DNA from 3 places in the Peribacillus sp. YIM B13472 genome. Region 2 is predicted to be linked to each of the others. Evidence: predicted binding sites of a transcription regulator. Region 2 holds the regulator's gene; each other region holds the start of a gene.
What was found. The regulator LexA, encoded in region 2, represses DNA repair genes until DNA is damaged. The targets are predictions, from matches to a motif close to CGAACATATGTTCG.

Region 1 (7,738 bases), on a different contig from region 2:
TCCGGGGTCGACAAGGAGGCATTCGAAACCCTTGTTCATAAAGCGCATCAAATGTGTCCTTATTCAAAAGCAATCAATGGCAATGTGGACGTCGCCTTTGAAATAGATGTAGATTAAATCCGACAAAAAGACGCTTGGGGTCACCAAGCGTCTTTTCTTTGCTAAAATTTCTGTAATGTTTTCAATAGTTGGAGCAGCGAAGCTTTTAAATCCTCAACCACCTTCTTATCATCACCCGACATTGCCGAAATGCGATCGGGAATGAAACAGGCCTCTTCCTGTAAACCAAGTCCCTTTTCCGTCAACTTAATCATGACAGACCGTTCATCTTCAGACGAACGTTCACGGACAATCAAGCCATTCTGCTCCATTCGTTTCAACATGGGGGTAAGCGTTCCTGAGTCGAGGGCAAGGAGCTCCCCTAGTTTTTTTACTGTAAGTGTATCCTGTTCCCATAATAGAAGAAGAACAAGATATTGAGGATATGTCACTTCGAGTTTATCAAGCAGCGGTTTATATTTCTTCGTCATTTCCCTTGAACTTGCATAAAGCAGGAAACATAATTGGTCTTCCAGTACTTTTTCTATTTTACTTTGCATCATATCACCAGCTAATTGTAGTCCATCCGATATGAAAGCATATCGAACTTATCTTTAATATAATCGTTATACTTTATAAAATAAAGGAATATCAGCAAGGAATGGTCTTCCTGAACGGAAAAAGGGAGTCAGCCCTCTTAAAACTTAAACTGCCCCCTGTTCTTCATTTATAGTTCTTCCAGTTCAGATTGCTTTCACCCAATAGTTCTTCGAATGATTTATTCTTCTCCCGACGCTTTCTTTCTTCGCGTTTTTTTTCTTCTTCCGCTGCCCTTTTTTCTTGTTCAGCCTCATTAAGTTCCTTTTGCTTTTGACGAAGCTGGGACATGATATCTTGATTGATCATATCACCAAGTTTCAATGAAGATGAATCTTTATCTTGGTTTTTGCTTTGATTTTGATTTCGCTGCTGTTTCTTTTTCACCCTTAAAACCTCCTGGCCATTTATGAAATTATTATAACACGACTGCCGTTTTCCTCGTCATGGTTTAGCAAACAGTGTTTTCCCATTTCCCTCATGGTAAAATAAAGAAAATCAACCGAGGAGGACATCTCATGAAGAAATGGTGGTTTACACTGGCTGGAATCCTATCGTATATCATCGGTGTCGGCATTTATTTTTCCAATCGGATCATGTACATGAAAAAGAAGGAAGATGATTTTATCCAAAATCGTGAAATCATGGCTAAACGCCTGATCACGGAGGATTTTGATAATCTGCCTAAAACGGAAATTTGGGTATCGTCACCATCCGGATATTCCTTGAAATGCTTGTTTATCGAACCGCATGATACTAATAAATGGGTGGTCATTTCTCATGGCGTGACGGAGAACAAAGTCAATTCGATTAAATACATGAATATTTTTCTTAAGCGGGGCTTCAATGCAATCATTTATGACCACCGCCGGCATGGGGATTCCGGTGGCAAGACGAGCAGTTATGGACATTATGAAAAATTCGACCTGAAGGCCGTAATCGATGAATTGAAAAGACGTAAAGGTCCCGACCTTCATATTGGCATTCATGGAGAATCCATGGGGGCTGTAACCCTGCTTTTATATGCCGGAATGCTTGAAGATGGCGCTGATTTTTACATTGCCGACTGTCCATTTTCAAATTTCGAGGATCAGATCAAACACCAGCTTAAACATGTAGTCCCACTTCCCTCTTGGACCGTGTTTCCGCTTGGGCGTACGTTCATCAAACTCCGTGATGGGTATTGGACCAATGAAGTGTCACCAATCGATTATATGAAAAATATCCGAAACCCTGTGCTCTTCATCCATAGTGAAAATGACAGTTTCATTCCCGCTTCCATGACAGCGGAATTATATGCAGCAAAAGAGGGCCCAAAGCAGCTGTACATCGCTAAAAAAGGGGCCCACGCTCAATCTTATAATGAAAATCCAAAAGAATATGAAGATCAAATCGACCAGTTTCTAAAACTTGTCTGAGAAGCAAAGAGAGGGAATCCAAGATTCCCTCTTTGCTTCATTTAGATTTTATTAAAAAAGCTCATCCTCGGATTTAAGATTTGATTCGGACTTTTTAATTGAAAGCTGTTCGCTTCCGGAACAAAGTCTATTTTCATGACTTCATCAAGAAAAATCATTTTTGATTTCTCCACATATAGAGGAATCCCGTTTGTTTCCACTTTTTCGGTACCTTCTTCAGGTTCGTTGACCCACCATAGCGCGGTCACACCACTTACCACGCAGCCACAGCCATCAGTATCATATTTCAACTGTAAATATCCTTCTTGTCCCTGTACCTTATCGACTATTTTCTCAGCCGCTGTTTCCGTCCATTCAATATACATGATTGCACGCCTCCCGATGTCTTTCCTTTCCCCATTATAAACGATAAAAACGCTTCTGTTAAAGAAACTGCCTGCTTCCTTTTGCAAGATCAGCCACACGAAGACCGTGCTAACAAATGCCGATTCTCTTACGCCCCGCGTGATCCCTTCATCACGATGCCGTTTCGAAAATGAAAGGCTGTCCCTTGGAACAGCCTTTCCGCTCATCATTCCATTATCCTTACATCCGCTATATCGGAAAGCCTGATATAGTGAGCCTGTTGAAACCGATCAACGATATGAAGCTTTTGGGTGGGCTCATTATAATAATGGATCCTGCCGATTAACAGCTGATACCGGTTTCCTTCATAATGAGCAATCGTAACATCCTTTCTTTCCTCCATCGCTTCCCCCATTACCGCATTCATTTCTTCCAGTTGCTGCTCATCCAGGATGCGCTTCGTTTCATAGCCATCCTCCACCACCCAATCCCGCAGCATCTTCACATGCTCCGGTAACATCATCGATGTCCATTTGATACGGCCGCGATCACGAATCATTCTTTTCCCTCCCTTCAAAGTCACCCTTACGCCTTATGCCCACCAAGCAGCCTGCTTCGGTAAACGGCTGTACCCGCTTCCGTATACGAAACCGCACGCAATAACGATTTGGCTCCATATTTATGGCGGATTCGATCAACCGTGTAACTCAATTCCCGCTTCTTCCAGCGCGAAGCATCGAATAAAGTCAGCTGCATTTCGTTATCATCCACAATATTCGAGAGTCTGACCTCTATGCTCCGAACCGTTTTTTGCTTATAGTTCTCATGAAAAAGCTCCAGGCAAACTTTATATAACTCCATCGTAATGTTGGTCGGTTCGCTAATCGAACGCGAACGATGGAAACCTCCGCCAAACTCATCCTTGCTGTAACCAATGCTTAGGCTCACCGTTCTTCCTGCCTTGCGATGGGTGCGTGCCCTTCTTCCAACTTCTTCGCAAATTTCCAGCATGACCTGCTTTACCTCATGCTCCTCCTTATAATCCCGCAGCAGGATTTGACTTTTGCCGAAGCTTACCTGCCCTTCGATGATCGCTGCCCCCATATCTGATAAATCTATTCCCCACGCATGGTGGTAAAGCTGATTGCCCATAATCCCAAACTTCGCTTCAAGTAATTCAAGATCATAATTGGCAAGCTGCCCAACCGTAAATATCCCCATTCCATGAAGGGTTGTTTCAACGCGCCTGCCGATCCCCCACATTTCACGAAGCGGGGAAATCGGCCAAAGTTTGCTTGGCACATCCTCATACTTCCATTCTGCAATCCCTTTATGTTTGGCATCCAAATCAAGGCAAAGTTTTGCCATAAGCATGTTCGGTCCAATTCCAATTGCACAAGGGAGCTGTAATTCGCGTTCGATTTCATCCTTTATCTTTTCAGCTATCATCCGGGCATCTCCCCATAAAGAAGCGGCACCATCGACTTTCACAAAACTTTCGTCCACACTATATACGTGAATCGCTTCTTTGGGCACATAACGGTTGAACAAGCGGATGATTTCCGTCGAAACCCTTAAATAGGTCGCCATTTTAGGTTCAACGACGATAATCCTCGGATCATTGGGGATCTCAAACATCCGCGAACCTGTCTTGATGCCAAATTCCTTCTTCATTTTTGGAGAAGCCGCGAGCACAATGCTCCCTGTCCTCTTCAAATCTCCAACCACCGCCAGATAACAATCAAGCGGGTCCAGACCAAGCATGACTGCTGAACAGCTTGCATAAAAACTTTTCATATCGATACACATAATTGATTGTTTCAGCATCGTCCCATAATCCATCATTTCTTCACCCTAACAAGAATATACGTTCGCTTTTATTATATTCATAACTTTAACCGAATATACGTTCTTATTCAATGGAAGTTTTCATACAAATTTCTACTTTTTATTGTAATTTCCTTGAAAAATATAATTGATACTGAAAATGGATAAAATACCAATTTTAAACTAAACATCCAAATTGTTTTTTTAAAAAGAATCAATTAGTAGCTTGAATAATTTTTAATGGATCCATATGCTCAGTTTTTTAAAATTCGTCCACCCTTTTCAACAGGCTTTCGTCTATTTATAATTCAGTCTTACTGCTCATTTTTTGTAATGAAACTGTAACCAAAATTATGTCTAATTGTCATAATGGTATTGTAGGATAATATTGTTAAGAATAATAGAGAGATAGCTAGAGAGGAAATGAAAATTATGAAGAAATGGATCGCTTCAGCTGCTGTTGCATCTGCCATGATGCTAACCCCACTGCAAGCCTTTGCAAATATTGGAGATCAAACCCTCAGACCCGGTATGACACACAGCGATGTCAAACAACTACAACAACTTTTAAAAACCAAAGGTTATTTCACATATTCAGGTTCACTGACTACATATTACGGCACGTATTCTGTATCTGCAGTAAAAAAATTCCAGAAAGCCAAAGGGTTAACTGTCGATGGAATTGCCGGCCGAGGCACATTTAATGCACTTGGTGTTTATAATGTCAATAATACCAGCCTGATAAGCTATGCAAAAACCTTAATAGGCAAACCTTACAAATGGGGCGGGACGACACCGACTGGATTCGACTGCTCAGGCTTCGTCTATTATGTATTCCAGAAATCGCAAGGAATTACCTTACCGCGTACAACATCATTGCTCTATTCCAATACAGGTTTAAAAGTATCTTCACCAGCTAAGGGTGACCTTGTATTCTTTGATACTTCTTCTGGAAGAACAGGAGTATCCCATGTTGGGATCTATATCGGAAATGGTCAATTCATTAGTGCTACGTCTTCTAAAGGAATAACCATCACGGATATGGATAATTCTTATTGGAAACCAAAATATTTAGGTGCGAAAACTTTATAAAATCAGGACAAGAACTTATTCTTGTGAGCGAATCCCCATAAAACAACCGGACAGAATTCCAAAGTGATTCAGTCCGGTTATTTTATTTTATATATAATATTTCATCCGTTAAATCCTCTACTGTCACCGTGAATGAAGAGTCTAAGTTGGAACGATTCATCATTTCGATATTATAAACATGCTCTGAGGGGAAATGGACGACTTCGAGAACCATGAATCGTTGACTTTCCGCTTTGCTGACATGATCGAGGGCAGCAGTGACAACCCTTTGTTCGGCTAAGCTATTTTCATCCGTCAAAACAAGAATCAGTTCCGCTTTCGCTTTCCCAGGAAATGATTTCTTCACCCCGCCCCGGTGCCATGGCTTCACTTTCATCCCGATTTCCAGATCGGAATAATCGAGGTCATTACCATGTTGATCTTGAATATATGTATCATTGGTCACCTTATAATACGTCCCTTTAATCAAAATCCTTTTATCGTCAAGAGCCGTAATGAAACCTTCTTCCCCCTTATCAATGACTTCATCCATGTTCCATTCAGGGGATTGGCAACTACCCAGAATAAAGGCAACGAATATAGAGATATAAAGGTTCACTATCATCTTCATACAAATCCCTCCTAATAGAAATAGACGGATTCCTCCTGAAATAGTTACCCATTTATTAACATAGAAAACTTCGGTCATTTCAAAAAGGGGAATGTCATCAACATTCCCCTTTGCCTATTATTAGGCCAACTTTCGCCTTTTCCAGTTTCGAAAGTCTAGCCTACTTTTTAAAAAATGCTTTTTTTCCTAATGTTTCGGTGATTTTCGGAAACATGTTATACCATTTCCCGGCTAAATTCATCCAGCCAGGGAGATTGATTTCCCTCTTATTGGTCAGCATCGCCGCTACGATTTTGGCAGCGACATCTCCAGGCTTAAGCATGAATTTTTCAACATTCTTTAAGTATGTACCTGATTCATCCGCAATGTTAAAGAAATTCGTTTCTATGGGGCCAGGATTGACGGTGGTCACAAAAACATGATCTTCCATCAGCTCGAGCCGAAGTGCGTTTGAATAACCAAGAACCGCGAACTTGGTCGAAGAGTACAATGTTGATTTAGGAGTGGCGATTTTACCGGCCTGTGAAGCTATGTTGATGATATGCCCCGCTTTTCTCTGCTTCATATACGGAAGAACCAGCTTTGTGCAGGCCATTAATCCAATGACGTTGACAGCAAACATTGCTTTCGTTTCATTTAATTCCGTATCCTGTGCTTCTTTAAACGTGCCGAAACCAGCATTGTTGACCAATACATCCACTTCTCCTATTTGCGCATGGATGTCATTAAATACATTTGTCACCTGATCAGTATCTGCAACATCAAGCTTATAGGCATATGCATCAATCCCATATTGGGTAATCAGTTCATTCTTTAGCTGTAGTAATTTATCCAGGCTTCTGGCCAAGAGGACGAGACGGGCTCCCTGCTTTGCACTTTGAATGGCAACTTCCTTGCCAATCCCTCCGGAAGCACCGGTAATAACAATAACTTTGCCTTGCAACTTATTCAAAAAAGTGAGCCTCCTTGCGAACATTAAGCGATTGAATACAGAATGACCCCTGATTGGATTTCTGTTTCGACTTCACCCAAGTCTTCTAAATAGTCCAGCTGACCGACCGTTTCCGAAAGTGTCAGGCCCACTTCCTGAAGGTATACTTTCGGAAAAAGCTGCTGACACACTTCAAAGGCCGATAAAGGCCTATCTTGAAGCATGCTTTTCACCTGCATGGCACGGTTGTGCTGCCGCTCGAATCGATATTGAATCAAGTCGGCAACCGCATCTCCTTCCACTTCAGATCCATGTCCAGAGTAAACAGTGGATATGGAAAGATCCAATAATTTCTGAAGTGATGCATTATATTGCAGTAACGGACGAGGCCTTATACCGCCGGGAAGTAAAGGTGGTTCCATTAATGGATTAGGTGAGATCTTGGCAAGCAAGTGATCGCCTGCGATCATGACACCGTCACTTTCCCGGTAAAAAGATAAATGGCTTTGAGCATGCCCTGGAGTCTCGATCACTTTCCAGCCTGGAAGACCAGGGAGCTCATCTCCCTCAGCCAAATATCCATGAAGCTTCCGTTCACTAAGGAAACTGATTTCGTCGCGGTTATGGATCAGTTTATTTTTCAGCTCTTCTGCCACTCCAAACTTTGTGGCATAATCAAGAAAAAAACGATTATGGGTTTCAAGGAATTCATCACTGATAGTCAGCCAGCGCTGATTGTTTTTGTGTCCATAAACCGGGATTTCCTTTTCAAAGAAATCGAGTGCACCAGCATGATCAGGATGATGATGGGTTAAAATGATTTGTTCGATATCAGTCAGTTTCAGACCCAAATCCCCAAGCCCGTTAGTCAGGGCTTCC
Region 2 (7,738 bases):
TATCGTTTTTCTTGTCCTCATTCTAACCATATTAATTATGGCTAAGCCAGACGTTTCCTCAGCAGGGAAATTGAAGCCTCCCTCCGAAACTTTCAGTCCAGGGGATTGGTTTCTTGGAAGCATTCCTCCCAATCTTGACAAAGAGAAACCACCGATCGTGTTTGTTCAAGGGAGAAACAGCAGTTCAACCAGCTGGTACGGTGAAACGGAATATCATGGGATCAATGATATGTATACCAAGGCGTATGAAGCAGGCTACCAAACGGTTTTTGTTCAGCTTCATGATTCAGCTGGAAATGGATCAGTGAGCCAATATGCTAATGGAAGGCTTTTAGCACAAATGCTTTCAGAAATCAGTAACCATTTCGGGGGCGAAAAAGTAAATATTATAGCTCACAGCAAAGGGGGGGCAGACACCCAAGCGGCTCTAGTACACTATGGAGCACACCAATATGTTGGAAGGGTCATCACTTTAGCTTCCCCTCATCATGGTTCTTACCTTGCTGATTTGGCTTATAGCTGGTATGCGGGCTGGCTTGGTTCCCTATTAGGTCAAAAAGATGATGGAACTTATTCTTTACAAGTTGGTAAAATGGCGGAATTTCGTTCTGTCACGGATAACCATGTTAACTCTCGTAAAAACATGTATTTCACTGTGGCAGGTATGAACAGAGGCCCGGTTCTTTCAGCTTTATCAATGGGTGGACAATATCTATCTTCATATGGCGAAAATGATGGTCTAGTAAATGTATGGAGTACAAAAATACCCTACGCAACACATTTATTTACGGATCCCAACTTTGATCACGACAATATCCGAGTCGGTTCAGCTGTATTTTCAAGAATTGAACCCTATTTAAGGAGTACTTCCACCGCTGGGATTCCTGGCTTTAATGTCAATTATAAAGAACGAGTTGAAGATGATGTCATTACAACCGCACTCGCTCAAACTGTTCTGGGTGATGACCTGAAACAAAATGTTTGGATTGAACAAAGTTTCCATGTAAATGAATCAGCCCCGGGTAATATAACCATATATACAGCCTCAGATGATGTCGAGGTTGAATTGATTTCTCCATCCAATAAAAAATATTCACCTTCCTTAAAGGTTGATTCAGTCAAAAATGAAACTTCCTTTTTTAATGGTGCAACCATCCAAACATTCAATAGAAACAACCTTGAAATCGGTGACTGGAAAGTGCGAATGAAGACTAAATCGCCAAAAGACGCCTACCTGTTCACAGCGCAATTTAACGAAAAGAATCCCATTACATTAAGTATGCCCGGAAAAGTTAAGCAAAAAGATGCGAAATTTTTAATAAAGAATCCAATGAAAGATAAAAAAACGCCTATCAGCACAACATTTTTGGTTCATTTAGTAGATGAAACCGGTAATGAAATTAGTGGGAAAAGCTCAATTAAGGTAATGGAGCCGGAAAATTTTACTGGTACCCTTCCAGAAGTACCTAAGTCAGGTGTTTATAATGTAACAATTGATGTCAAGGAAAAAAATGTGGATGGCACTGAAAGAACCCGGACGCTGGTTCGTTCGGTCTATATCGAGAAATAATGAAATGCCTTCTCTTATTGAGAAATCCGCTCCCTTTTCAACTACTGTCTACCAAGCCTCATCAAAGCAAGCATCTAGTGGATTTTGGTTAGTCGTTTTTCGGCAGGAGCGTCGTAAATTTCTTCAATCAGGTGAGGGTTTCAACCATTAAAATCATGGTTCGGGATAAGAGTATTCCGAACCTCCTTTTTTTACCAAATGAATACCTTTTCTTAATTGAAAAGGTATTTTTGGGGTAATGTTTAATGGTATGGTTAACATGGGAGATGGTGATTCAGCCAAAGGAAACATTCAGGTCGTAATTGTTAATATAGAAATTAATTTAACGGATATTCGATGGGGATAGAAGCAAGTAGGGCCCTTGCAATACAAGAGATTGATGAATTGCAGCGAGAGACATAGGGTTTAATCTGTCTTATGATAAGTGTCTCTATAAGACAAAATACCAGTTTTAAGTGCAGCATAATTGCCAATGCTTGCATAGCCATAAAACCAGCCCATGAAAATCCCTGCAACCAAGTGATGACGATGACTGATGAAAATGGAAATGAATAAGCCAAGACCCAAAGCGATGGTAGGGATGAATTTTGGATGAATATGAAACATGACCTTAATAAATTGAGTAAGAATCATGATGATAGGAATGGCTATTACCGCATCCCAAAAGTTTGTATGGATGGTTGGGAAGTCCATAATTTCACCACCTTAAATTGAAGTTTTCAAAATTAATTTTCACTTTTTATCAAGGCTTTATACAATAATAAATAAATTCATATTTAAAACTAATAAATAAAAGGTTATGCAACCAGGTTTTGAAAATTTTCAGAGTTCAATTTTAAAGCCGTCAATCCATATAATTATATGGATTGACGGCTTTTTCTGGTTGGCAGCGGGAATGGTTTAATAAAACTCGGAGCGAGCCAACATAAGTATGTTATCTAAATTAAAAGTAATAAACGAAATATCGGACTCATTTTTGATGGACAAGCTGTAACCTTTCTCATGGTTAAGAATATTAATGAAGATAAACAGTAAAAAATAAAGTAATACCTTTTAATGGTAGGTTCTAATGAGCAAGGAAAGATTAATTAAGGAAATTGCTCCTTATGCCCAGAAAATTCAAAAGGAATTTAATATTTTACCTTCTGTTGTCATTGCACAAGCTTATTAGCAAATCAAGGAAAAAATATATTCGGTATAAAAGATGACTTTAAGGGCAAGTCTGTCATTATCCAAAAAATGGAATGCATCAACGGTGTGCCCGTTCAAGTATGAAACAAATTCAGGAAATACCCATCTTGGGAAGAAAGTCTTCGAGATCTTGCCAATCTATACGTAAAGGGGGCGTCTTGGAAGTGAAGTCTATATACAGCTGTCATTGGAGAAAAAGATTACAAAAAAGCACTCAAAGCAATATTCGATGCGGGGTATGCTTCGGATCCGGAATATACAGAAAAACTGGTGAACCTTATCGAAACAAGCGATTTAACTAAATATGATGCAAGCAACGAGGAGGTTTATCATATTGTCATAAAAGGGGATTCCGTCTCTGGGATTGCAAAAGCATATGGTTCTACACAAGTGCAGATTCAACAGTGGAATGGCTTGGTCGATCTTAACCTTATTAAAGTGAATCAAAGATTAAGAGTGAAATGAATTTTAACTGGGAGCGGTATTTTAACGCTCTCCTTTTTTATTTGAATGAGCTTCTTGCCAAAGTATTTATATCAAGAGGGATAGTGTACCTTACATCCGTTATAAAAGATGTAATATTCCCATGAAAATGGATTCTATTAAAAAAATATATCAAAACCTACTCTTCCATATGCATATTGAGAGAATTCGGGACATAAATTAAACAAAACAAAAAAAGCGCGGTTAGCGCTTTTAGTGTATTTGTCTATATAAGCCTATTACTTTTCCAAGTATCGAAACATCTCGTAAAATAATTGGTTCCATATTTGAGTTCTCAGGCTGAAGCCTTATGTAATCCGGTTCCTTAAAGAATCGCTTTACAGTGGCTTCATCATCTTCCGTCATGGCCACGACGATATCTCCATTATTGGCATTGCTTTGTTGTTTGACGATGACATAGTCTCCATCATGAATTCCAGCTTCGATCATACTTTCACCCATGATTTCCAGCATGAAAACATGGTCATCATGTGGAACCATGCTTTCGGGAAGCGGAAAGTATTCTTCTATGTTCTCGATGGCCGTTATGGGCATGCCCGCTGTTACTTTTCCAAGTAACGGCACGTTCACGACATTGGCTTTGGGAATATTGTTCGCTTCCTCCGAATTCATTATTTCAATGGCCCTTGGCTTGGTTGGGTCACGTCTAATCAGGCCTTTACTTTCCAGGCGGGATAAATGTCCGTGTACTGTTGAACTTGATGCAAGTCCCACTGCTTCGCCAATCTCCCGTACGGAAGGTGGATAGCCTTTTTGGCGAACCTCTTCTTTAATGAAATCAAGAATATCTTGCTGCCGTTTTGATAGTTTAGTCATTTGTGCACCTCTTCCCCAATGTTCTTTGGCTATATTATAGCATGGCCCCCAACTCTATACAAACATAAGTTCGAATTTTGTTGTTGACTGAAACAAACGTTCGTATTATAATTTGATCATAACATACGAACGAACATTCGCTTTGGAGGGATATTTATGAAAAAATTATACAAAAATTATATTTATACGATTCTATTAGCGGGATCAGTATTCATCTTTTCAATTTTATTCTCTTGTACATTGAACAATGAACAAAAAAATGATTTCCTTTCTATAGAAGTAAGTGAAGGTGACACCCTATGGGAAATTGCCGAAGAATATGAAGAAGCAAATTTGACAAAAAAAGAATTCATTGGTTGGATAGAAGAGCATAATGAAGTCAGGGCGGATTCGATTAAACCTGGTCAAGTCATCGTCATTCCGGTTAAAGGGGAAGAACTTGTCCAGAATTTGGCGAGTGAGCAGTAAGCAGTGAAGGTAGGGTATTATGAAAGCGGTAATCTATTGTAGGGTCAGCACAGAAAAAGAGTCACAGGAAACATCATTGGCAAGGCAGGAAGATGAATTAGTCAAATTGGCAGAAAAGATGGATGTTGAAGTCATTTCCATCATAAAAGAACAGGCAAGTGGTTATGAGTTGAATAGGGATGGCATTTTTGACATGCTCGAACTATTTAAAACCAAAGAAGCTGAAGTACTATTAATCCAGGACGAAACAAGACTGGGAAGAGGAAATGCCAAAATAGCCCTTTTCCATGTCATCCTTAAAGAAGATGTTAAAATTTATACGCTCTCACACGATGGGGAACTTGAGCTATCGGATTCGGATGCGATGGTCATCCAGATAGTCGGAATTGTAGAAGAATATCAAAGGAAACTACATAATCTTAAAATAAAGCGCGGGATGATAAGGGCCGTTGAAAAAGGGTATCGTCCTCAAAAAAATCTTCAGAATCAAAGGAATTCCACTGGAAGGGACCGTAAGGAGATTCCTATAGAGGAAATTATTAAACTTCGGGCCAATGGATTGACATTTGCTGAAATCGCAGCAACTTTAAGGGGATTTGGATACAATGTATCTAAGGCTACTGTGAACAGGCGTTTCCTCGAACATCAACTGAATACACTGGAAAGTCAATCATAGAACTTGTAATTTCGCTATTTTTTTAATACCATGACAATATCCGCAGATTATGAAGGAGCGAAATTATGTTATCAAAAGAAAAATTAGCCCGTATTAATGAACTTTCTAAAAAGGCAAAGGCTGAAGGTTTGACGGAAGTTGAGGCGAAAGAACAAACCCAATTGAGAAGTGAGTATTTGGAAACATTCAGAAAGTCCATGACCTCTACGTTGGAGCATGTGAAAGTCGTGGATCCAGAAGGTAATGATGTCACTCCTCAAAAGATAAAAAATATAAAAGAAAAAAGAAACTTACATTAATAATGCTTGGATTCTTCTGATGGAACATTCCATTTGAGGATTCTATTAGCAATTTGGAGTAAAAAGAGAGTGCATTCATGTATGTATTCTCCTATTTAGTTTAATCTAAATAGGGGACTTCTCTTATTTCTAGAAAATTGTAATATTGGGGCAGTAAATAGTGATTTTAGTTGTGATATTATGCTTGTCACTATAATATAAAGAGGTACATTACAGGAAGGGATGTTTTTACGATATGTTAGATAAATTAGATGCACTTTCTATTAATACGATTCGTACATTATCGATTGATGCAATTGAAAAGGCTAATTCTGGCCATCCAGGTATGCCAATGGGTGCAGCGCCGATGGCGTATAAACTATGGACCGAATATATGAACCATAACCCGAAAAATCCAGATTGGTTTAATAGAGACCGCTTTGTTCTTTCAGCTGGTCATGGGTCTATGCTGTTATACAGCCTTCTTCATCTATCGGGCTATGGCTTATCTATCGATGATTTGAAAAGCTTCCGCCAATGGGGCAGTAAAACTCCAGGACATCCTGAATACGGACATACTGCTGGTGTAGATGCAACTACTGGGCCGCTTGGACAAGGTATCGCAATGGCAGTCGGAATGGCAATGGCAGAACGTCACTTGGCAGAAAGCTATAACCGCGATTCTTATAATGTGGTCGATCATTATACATATAGCATTTGTGGAGATGGGGATTTAATGGAAGGTGTTTCTGCAGAGGCCGCTTCATTAGCTGGACATCTACAACTCGGAAGACTTGTTGTTTTATATGATTCTAATGATATTTCCCTTGACGGAGACTTAAGTCAATCATTTAGTGAAAGCGTGGCAGACCGGTTTAAATCTTATGGATGGCAATATATCCGCGTTGAGGATGGGAACGATCTTCAGGAAATTGCCAAAGCGATTGAAGAAGCGAAAACCGATGATGCACGCCCAACATTAATCGAAGTGAAAACGGTTATTGGTTACGGTTCACCAAACCGTTCAGGTAAATCTGCTGTTCACGGCGCTCCGCTTGGTGCAGATGAGCTGAAGTTGACAAAAGAAGCATATAAATGGACATTCGAAGAGGACTTCCATGTTCCGGAAGAAGTGTATTCACACTTCAATGAAGCTGTTGTTGATGCAGGCGCTCAAAAAGAAGAGGCTTGGAATGAATTGTTTAAAAATTATAAAGAAGCACATCCTGAGTTAGCAGAGCAATTGGAGCTTGCCATCAAAGGTGAACTGCCTGCTGAATGGGATCAGGAAATTCCAGTCTATGAAGAAGGTAAGACATTAGCTTCCCGTGCTTCGAGTGGGGAAGTACTAAATGCGATTGCCAAAAAGGTCCCTAGCTTCATTGGGGGTTCTGCGGATTTAGCCGGATCTAATAATACTGCCATAAAAGGTGAGACAGACCTATTACCTGGTAATTACAGTGGCCGTAATATATGGTTCGGTGTACGTGAATTCGCTATGGGTGCGGCTTTAAATGGAATGGCACTTCATGGTGGATTAAAAGTATACGGAGGAACATTCTTTGTATTCTCTGATTATCTACGTCCTGCCATAAGAATGGCAGCACTAATGGGACTGCCAGTAAACTATGTGTTCACTCATGACAGCATTGCTGTAGGGGAAGACGGACCGACTCATGAGCCAATCGAACAATTAGCATCATTGCGCGCAATGCCTAACCTAGGGGTAATACGTCCAGCTGATGGCAATGAAACGGCAGCAGCCTGGAAAGTGGCAATGGAGTCTACAAATAAACCAACTGCTCTTGTACTGACTCGTCAAGGATTGCCAACAATAAAAGACACTTCCGAAACCGCGTATGAAGGTGTTTCAAAAGGTGCTTACATCATCTCTGCTTCCAAGAAAGAAGTAGCCGATGCATTACTTCTTGCGACTGGTTCCGAAGTGAACTTGGCTGTGGAAGCACAGAAAGCTTTAGCGAACGAAGGAATTGATGTTTCGGTAATCAGCATGCCATCATGGGATCGATTTGAAACTCAATCTAAAGAATATAAACAAAGCGTAATCAATCCGGCAGTGAAAAAACGTCTAGCTATCGAAGTGGCTTCACCATTTGGCTGGGATCGTTATGCAGGTGATGAAGGTGAAATATTGGCCATCAATCATTTTGGAGCTTCTGCACCAGGCGGTAAAATCATGGAGGAATTCGGTTTCACTGTAGAAAATGTAGTTGC
Region 3 (7,738 bases), on a different contig from region 2:
GCATCAAAAATCGCCAATGTAATTCCCCTTCCTGTATCTTTTTTAAGATTATATATTCCATTATAAAGGGACATGGATTTTTCGTCCTTTGGATTTCAGGACAAAAAAGAGCCTGCTCGCCTTCCGACAAACAGGGCACCCAAACATGAAATTATCTTGGTTCAATGATTAGTTTTATTGCCGTTCTCTCTTCGCCATCAATAAGTATATCTGTAAAGGCAGGAATACAAATCAAGTCGACTCCACTAGGTGCGACAAACCCTCTCGCGATTGCTACTGCCTTGACGGCTTGATTTAACGCACCTGCACCGATTGCTTGAATTTCGGCTGCTCCTCTTTCCCTGAGCACTCCCGCTAGTGCGCCTGCTACAGAATTAGGATTAGATTTTGCTGAAACTTTTAATATTTCCATTCCTAGTCCTCCTTGTTTTCCCTGCCGATTCTAACTTGGCTCAATAGTTATAACACTTTCCACTGCTACTATATTCATCAAGTAAAACTTGTATGACAAAGAAAAACGGGATTGTCCACCATTTATTAATGAATGGAAAAACGGATGGACAGTTTGACTGTCCATCCGTTCGAATCATTGATAAAATGGATGATCTTCGTTAATCAGTATCCTTTCTATTTTTATTGCCTTGCCGGTTTTATCATCAATTTCAAGGAGAACTCCACTTAAAAGGGTCCGCCCCTCTTTTGGCACTTCGAAACGTACAGGAAGGCTAGTTAGGAACCGATGGATGACTGCCCCTCTTTCCATACCAAGGATACCATCATATGGTCCTGTCATGCCTACATCTGATATGTAAGCGGTGCCTGCAGGTAATATACGGTTATCGGCTGTCTGGACGTGTGTGTGTGTACCGACAACGGCTGTAACCTTCCCATCCAGGAACCACCCCATAGCTTGCTTTTCACTTGTAGCTTCTCCATGAAAATCGACAAAGATGATCGGTGTCTTTTTTCGAGCCTCCGCCACGAGTTCTTCCGCCTTTTTGAACGGACAATCCAAATCAGGCATGAATGTTCTCGCTTGCAAATTGATGATCGCTATTTCATGATGGTTCAATTTTAAAAATTTCATTCCTTCTCCAGGTGCCCCTTCTGGAAAGTTAGCTGGACGGACGAGATATTTCGCTTCATCAATAAAATTGAAAATATCACGATTATCCCATGTATGGTTTCCCATGGTTACCGCCTGCGCTCCCCACTCTAAAAAACTGCGGTAAATCTTTTCTGTAATTCCCCGGCCACTTGCTGCATTCTCGCCATTGATGACCGTGATATGCGGACGATACTTTTCTTTTAACTTAGGAAGGTATTCTTGGATCATGTCACGACCAGGAGACCCCACTACATCTCCAATAAATAGCAATTTCATTGTAAAATCCTTTCTAGATTCACCTAATTATATGAATTATTCAAGTATGTATTGTAACATAATTTGGGGTAATTATAGGAATTACGCTTAACGACTAATATCGGAAATAGAAAAAACGAAGTGGTTTGCACCACTTCGTCTTTCTTTTACAATTATTTGGCGTATTCGACTGCTCTTGTTTCACGTATGACCGTGACTTTTATATGACCTGGGTAATCGAGCTCTTCTTCAATCCTTTTCCGGATATCACGTGCGAGTCGATGTGCCGAAAGATCATCGATTTGTTCTGGTTTCACTAGAATCCGCACTTCTCGTCCGGCTTGAATCGCAAAAGATTTTTCCACTCCATCATAGGATTCGGAAATTTCCTCAAGTTTTTCAAGTCTTCTAATGTAATTTTCAAGCGTTTCACTTCTAGCTCCCGGTCTTGCAGCTGATAATGCATCAGCGGCAGCCACAAGCACTGATATGATGGAAGTTGGTTCCGTATCGCCATGATGTGAAGCGATGCTGTTAATGACAGTTGGATGCTCTTTATATTTGGTTGCTAATTCAACGCCAATTTCAACATGACTGCCTTCCACTTCATGATCAATCGCTTTCCCAATATCATGCAATAAACCTGCACGGCGGGCAAGAACTTCATCCTCACCAAGCTCAGCGGCCAGTAAACCTGAAAGCTGGGCCACCTCAATTGAATGTTTAAGTACGTTTTGCCCATAACTGGTACGGAACTTCAAACGTCCTAGTATTTTGATGAGATCTGGATGGAGACCGTGAACTCCAACTTCAAAGGTTGTTTGTTCACCAATTTCACGAATATGTTCATCTACCTCACGTCTTGCTTTGTCAACCATTTCTTCAATGCGAGCCGGATGAATCCGTCCGTCCTGAACAAGTTTCTCAAGAGCCAAGCGTGCCGTTTCCCGTCTAATTGGATCAAATCCGGATAAAATGACAGCTTCAGGAGTATCATCAATAATAAGGTCAATACCTGTTAGCGTTTCTAACGTCCGGATATTTCGTCCTTCACGTCCGATTATCCGTCCTTTCATTTCATCGTTTGGAAGATTTACTACAGAAACGGTGGTTTCTGCAACATGATCAGCCGCACAACGCTGAATGGCAAGAGAAAGGACTTCTTTTGCTTTTTTATCAGCTTCTTCTTTGGCACGGGTATCACTTTCTTTAATCATAAGCGCTACATCGTGAGCCAGCTCGTTTTCCATTCGGTCGATAATGATTGCTTTAGCTTCTTCACGAGTTAAACCGGAAACACGTTCAAGCTCTGTTTGCTGCTTTCGAACCGTCTCGTCCACTTTGCTTTCCATCTCTTCAATATGCTGTTGTCTTTGGTTTAGAGAATCTTCTTTTTTCTCCAAAAGGCTCTCACGTTTGTCTAACGTTTCATCCTTGCGGTCCAGATTCTCTTCTCTTTGCAATAACCGATTTTCTTGTTTTTGTAATTCGTTCCTTCTTTCACGGGCTTCCCGATCCGAATCGGCACGAACTTTATGAATTTCATCTTTTGCTTCCAACAAGGCTTCTTTCTTAAGTGCTTCCGCTTCACGTTTTGCATCCTCAAGGATGTGTTCTGCAGAGCCCTTTGCCCCTGCTATTTTACTCTCAAATTTTGATTTGTGAATAAAATAACCAACAACTGCACCGACGATTAGGCCAAGCAAAGTGAAGATGATTGTCATGGGTTCCATCGTTTCACCTCCCCTTGCTATGAACTTTTTACATAAAATGTTGAACTGTCGGCAAGTACATTGCACATAAATTCAATATACAGCACTTAATTTTCAAAATTTTAGTTTGAAAAATTGTAAAATATACATATTAATTGTATAGTTGAGAATTTTTATTGTCAAGCGTTTGTCCCTTATGTATCAATGATTATTCAAGTTTTCTTAATATCAACCATCATAATCTATAGCATTCATTATGGAAGAAGTCTGTAAATCTGATTTCAATGCCCTTTAATCCGCTGAAAATTTCGCACTTTTCTCAAAATATACATAAAAGGCCTAAGCGAACAAGCTTAGGCCTTTTCTAAATATCATTAATCAAGCAATTCAAAATGCTCTTCTGGTTCATTTTCTTCTGGCGGTAATTCATGCTCTCCATCGAGATTATAGTGATCTCTGATTTTCTGAGAAATTTCCTGAGCGATATCCCGATTTTCTTTCAAGAACAGCTTCGCATTTTCGCGGCCTTGTCCGACACGCTCTTCATTGTATGAATACCATGAGCCGCTTTTAAGGACGATATCAAGATCTGCACCCATATCGATGATTTCACCTTCCTGGGAAATCCCTTGACCATACATGATGTCAACTTCTGCTTGACGGAATGGTGGAGCAACCTTGTTTTTTACAACTTTGATTTTCGTTTTATTACCGACGATTTCATTACCCTGTTTTAATTGTTCCGCACGCCGCACTTCCAGACGAACAGTTGAATAGAACTTCAATGCCCGGCCTCCCGGAGTCGTTTCTGGATTCCCAAACATAACACCGATTTTTTCACGGACTTGGTTAATGAAAATGGCAATGGTATTTGATTTATTAATGGCACCAGACAGTTTTCTAAGTGCCTGAGACATCATCCGGGCTTGAAGACCCATATGGGAATCTCCCATTTCGCCTTCGATTTCAGCTTTAGGAACAAGTGCTGCCACCGAGTCAATGACAATGATATCTACCGCTCCACTTCGAACTAGCGCTTCAGCGATCTCTAAGGCTTGTTCACCCGTATCAGGCTGTGAAAGCAGTAACTCATCGATATTCACACCGAGTTTTTCTGAATATGCTGGATCTAAAGCATGCTCGGCATCAATGAATGCAGCCGTGCCGCCAGTCTTTTGGACCTCTGCAATAGCATGTAATGCAACAGTCGTTTTACCAGAGCTTTCAGGTCCATATATCTCAATGACCCGGCCTCTTGGATATCCGCCAACTCCCAATGCTACGTCCAATGCTAAAGAACCGCTTGAAATCGTTGAAATCCTACGATCAGACTGTTCCCCAAGTTTCATAATAGAACCTTTACCAAATTGTTTTTCAATTTGTTTTAACGCCATATCTAAAGCCGCTTGACGATCACTCACTCAATTTCCTCCTCTATATTCAAATAATCGGCTGTCCGATTAAAGGTGTACTTACGTTAGCAATTATTTGAGATCAAGGTTTGTATCCTGTCTCAAAACCTATCTTTACTATATACTCTTTTTACTATTTTGCCAAGCAAAAAGTCGAACATTCATTCGTTTTTTTCTTTCGGGATATTCTTTGTAAAAAAGCGTTTTATCTTAAAGAAATCTCCATTTTGTTTCACTTACTCCCCCAAAAAAACATTTTCATTGAATTAACTTTTTTCTTTTTTTCCCTATTTTTCAAGAAACAAACTTCTAAAACCAAATAAAAAGCAGAGCTGTAAAAAGCTCTGCTTATAGCGTTTATAAATCCCTTAATAGGTAATGACAGCCGTACTTCACACTCCGAATACGGTTTTGCGCCCTGCTTCCGGAAAGATTCAACTCCTTGAAATGAGTATTTCCATCCCGATAGGAAATGCCAATAAATACTGTCCCTACAGGCTTGCCTTCTTGTTCATCCGGCCCTGCAACGCCCGTAAAGCTTATGCCCACATCCGCATCGAGCTTGCTCCGGACATTAGAGGCCATTTCCATAGCACACTCACCGCTGACCACCCCATGCTTGGATATGGTATCATCACTGACGCCGAGGACATTCGACTTCGCATCATTCGTATAGCAGACCATCCCGCCTTTGAAGACTTTACCGGCGCCCGGGATGGTTGTCAGCTGTTCTTGGAACATCCCTCCGGTCAAGCTTTCAGCTGCCGCAATCGAAAGCTTGCGGACCGTTAATTCTTTTACAAGTTCCTTTATTAGCGAAGTATTATCACTTCCATAATGGAACTTGCCGACCCTGCTAAGAATTTCTTTTTCCGCTTCCAATATAAGCTCTTCGCATTTTTCTTTAGAAGAGTCTTTAGCGGTGATCCTTAACGTCACTTCCCCTTCGGCTGCCAGCGGGGCAATTGTCGGATTCGTTTGATTGACAAGAAGATCTTCAATCACCGTTTCCAGTTCGGCTTCACCTATACCGTAGAACCGAAGAACCTTGGAATCGATCCGTTCATGCTTTTCCAATTTATTCATGATCTTTTCATAACCATAACTTAAAAACATCGGCTCCATTTCACTTGGCGGACCAGGTAGAAGCATATATGTAATCCCAGATTTGGACAAGACCATTCCCGGTGCCATCCCATGATCGTTTGCCAACACTTCACTGCCTTCTAAGACAAGGGCCTGCTTTTTGTTGTTTTCCGTCATCGGACGTTCCCGTTTTTGGAAGTAAGCTTCAATGGATTGCAAAGCTTCATCATTAAAAACGAGCTTTTTCCCTATATGGCGAGCAATCGTTTCTTTCGTCAAATCATCTTTGGTAGGGCCAAGTCCACCTGTAAAGACAATCAAGTTCGCCCTTGATTCAGCGATTTCTATAGCTTGTTGTAAACGGCGGTCGTTATCCCCGACCACAGTATGGTAAAAAACGTTGATCCCCATTTCCGCAAACTGCTGCGATAAGAATCTTCCATTAGTGTTATTGATTTGTCCTAAAAGAAGCTCTGAGCCCACTGCAATGATTTCTGCATCCATCTTTTCAAAACCACCATTCGATTTACTTTGAATTAACAAATACTTCTTTGTTTTTTATAAAATAATCCAAACCTGACCAGATTGTAAAGATTAATGCAATCCATAATGCGATATTTGCAAAAGGAAGTGAAATGAGGGCAAATGGAAGGTTATGCAGCAATAAAGCCGAAATAGAAACAATTTGTGCCCATGTTTTAATTTTTCCAAGCTGGTTCGCTGCTACCACTTCCCCTGTACCCGCTAACACCAAACGCAATCCGGTGACTGCAAACTCGCGACTTATGATCACGATGGCTATCCAAGATTGACCGTACATTAAATCTAGATCAACCAAAACGATTAAGGCAGCCGAAACCAGAAGTTTATCAGCCAATGGATCTAAAAATTTCCCTAAATCAGTAATCATATTATATTTTCTTGCAAAATGGCCATCGATCCAATCCGTAGTGGAAGCGATAATAAAGAGGATGGCTCCAGCCAGGTGCGCCACTGGCAAACTGTAGTCTCCCCAAGTTAGCGTCCCCCAAGAAAAAGGAGCGAGCATGATGATTAAAAATACTGGTATTAAACAGATTCTTGCTACTGTAATCTTATTAGGCAGATTCAAAACTTTTACCTCCAAAATTTACGCCTGCCATTTAGGCAATGCGTCTTAGACTAAAATAATGCTTATATGTATAATTTAACTCAAAATCCAATCTTATATGCCGGGTAAAGCATTTCCCGTCGCCTTACTATTATATAGAGCAAAAATAGTCATCTATAAGATGACTATTCGGCTTTCGTAAATTGTATCGTAACCAATTGCGTATTCACTTCAGTCGGTGAAATGGAATACTCCAGCTTCTCATCATTCACATAAATCTCAGTTTCATATGCTCTGCCTATATTTATGACAGCTTCTTTCTCATTGGTGAAATCAATTTCCTGGCTTTTGTCCTTGTCGATAGTACCCTGGAAAAGTAATTTACCTTCACCATTTTTTATGCCTACCCATGGTGAGCCTTTGGAGGTCACCTTTAATTTAAAGGTATCGGTATTTTTTAATTCATACGTACTATTTTTACCGTTGGAACTGGTGACGGCAAGTTTTTGCTCTTTCTTTTCATCCTTGACAACTGCATCTTCTTCATTCTTCTTATCAGATGAATCTGATTTTTCTTCATTCTGTTTTTGGTCTGCAGTCTCTTCTTCTTTGTTAAACTCTTCACTTTTATTGTAACCCACGGCATCGCTCTGTTTTGCGTCCTTTTTGTCATCGTTATCCGGATTACTCATATAATTCAATACCAGCACCCAAATCAATACGGCCGCACCAATGACTAAAACGGCAGCCAAGATTTTCGGTAACATTTCTACAACCTTTGAATCTCCTGCCGGCATTGTTTTCCGGGATTGGACCCTTGAAAGCTGTTCTGGCAATTCCTCGCTATAGACCGATGGTATCTCACTCTTATATTGTTCGAAAATCTCTTCTGAATCCAGTCCGATCGCTTCACAATATTGCTTTATGAATGCCCGTACATAGAACTTTCCAGGCATCATACTGTAATTTCCCTCTTCAATGCCAATAAGGTAACGCTTTTGAATCTTTGTTAATTCCTGCAAATCATCCAAGCTAAGACCTTTGGCTTCCCTAGCTTCCTTTAATCGATTACCCA

Region 1: a site for LexA is predicted at 4,299-4,312, ahead of ACFX4I_RS06525 (Y-family DNA polymerase). Genes of this name have one in related genera too.
Region 3: a site for LexA is predicted at 4,642-4,655, ahead of recA (recombinase RecA). Genes of this name have one in related genera too.

The regions. Positions count from the first base shown of each region.
Region 1 is NZ_JBHZPG010000006.1:10,574-18,311, forward strand. Features, by position in the region: gene ACFX4I_RS06495 (Ohr family peroxiredoxin) at 1-117, shown strand, start outside; gene ACFX4I_RS06500 (MarR family winged helix-turn-helix transcriptional regulator) at 162-599, opposite strand; gene ACFX4I_RS06505 (YqkE family protein) at 763-1,023, opposite strand; gene ACFX4I_RS06510 (alpha/beta hydrolase) at 1,155-2,054, shown strand; gene ACFX4I_RS06515 (iron-sulfur cluster biosynthesis family protein) at 2,096-2,626, opposite strand; gene ACFX4I_RS06520 (YolD-like family protein) at 2,626-2,958, opposite strand; gene ACFX4I_RS06525 (Y-family DNA polymerase) at 2,985-4,244, opposite strand; gene ACFX4I_RS06530 (C40 family peptidase) at 4,659-5,318, shown strand; gene ACFX4I_RS06535 (YobA family protein) at 5,401-5,928, opposite strand; gene ACFX4I_RS06540 (SDR family NAD(P)-dependent oxidoreductase) at 6,089-6,880, opposite strand; gene ACFX4I_RS06545 (MBL fold metallo-hydrolase) at 6,904-7,738, opposite strand, start outside.
Region 2 is NZ_JBHZPG010000024.1:32,615-40,352, reverse strand. Features, by position in the region: gene ACFX4I_RS17665 (esterase/lipase family protein) at 38-1,570, shown strand; gene ACFX4I_RS17660 (hypothetical protein) at 1,976-2,263, opposite strand; gene ACFX4I_RS17655 (LysM peptidoglycan-binding domain-containing protein) at 3,032-3,226, shown strand; gene lexA (transcriptional repressor LexA) at 3,458-4,081, opposite strand; gene yneA (cell division suppressor protein YneA) at 4,238-4,549, shown strand; gene ACFX4I_RS17640 (YneB family resolvase-like protein) at 4,569-5,225, shown strand; gene ACFX4I_RS17635 (DUF896 domain-containing protein) at 5,291-5,524, shown strand; gene tkt (transketolase) at 5,760-7,738, shown strand, end outside.
Region 3 is NZ_JBHZPG010000003.1:27,460-35,197, forward strand. Features, by position in the region: gene ACFX4I_RS03295 (dipeptidase) at 1-74, opposite strand, end outside; gene spoVS (stage V sporulation protein SpoVS) at 152-412, opposite strand; gene ACFX4I_RS03305 (TIGR00282 family metallophosphoesterase) at 587-1,384, opposite strand; gene rny (ribonuclease Y) at 1,537-3,096, opposite strand; gene recA (recombinase RecA) at 3,450-4,496, opposite strand; gene ACFX4I_RS03320 (competence/damage-inducible protein A) at 4,845-6,077, opposite strand; gene pgsA (CDP-diacylglycerol--glycerol-3-phosphate 3-phosphatidyltransferase) at 6,100-6,684, opposite strand; gene ACFX4I_RS03330 (helix-turn-helix domain-containing protein) at 6,849-7,738, opposite strand, start outside.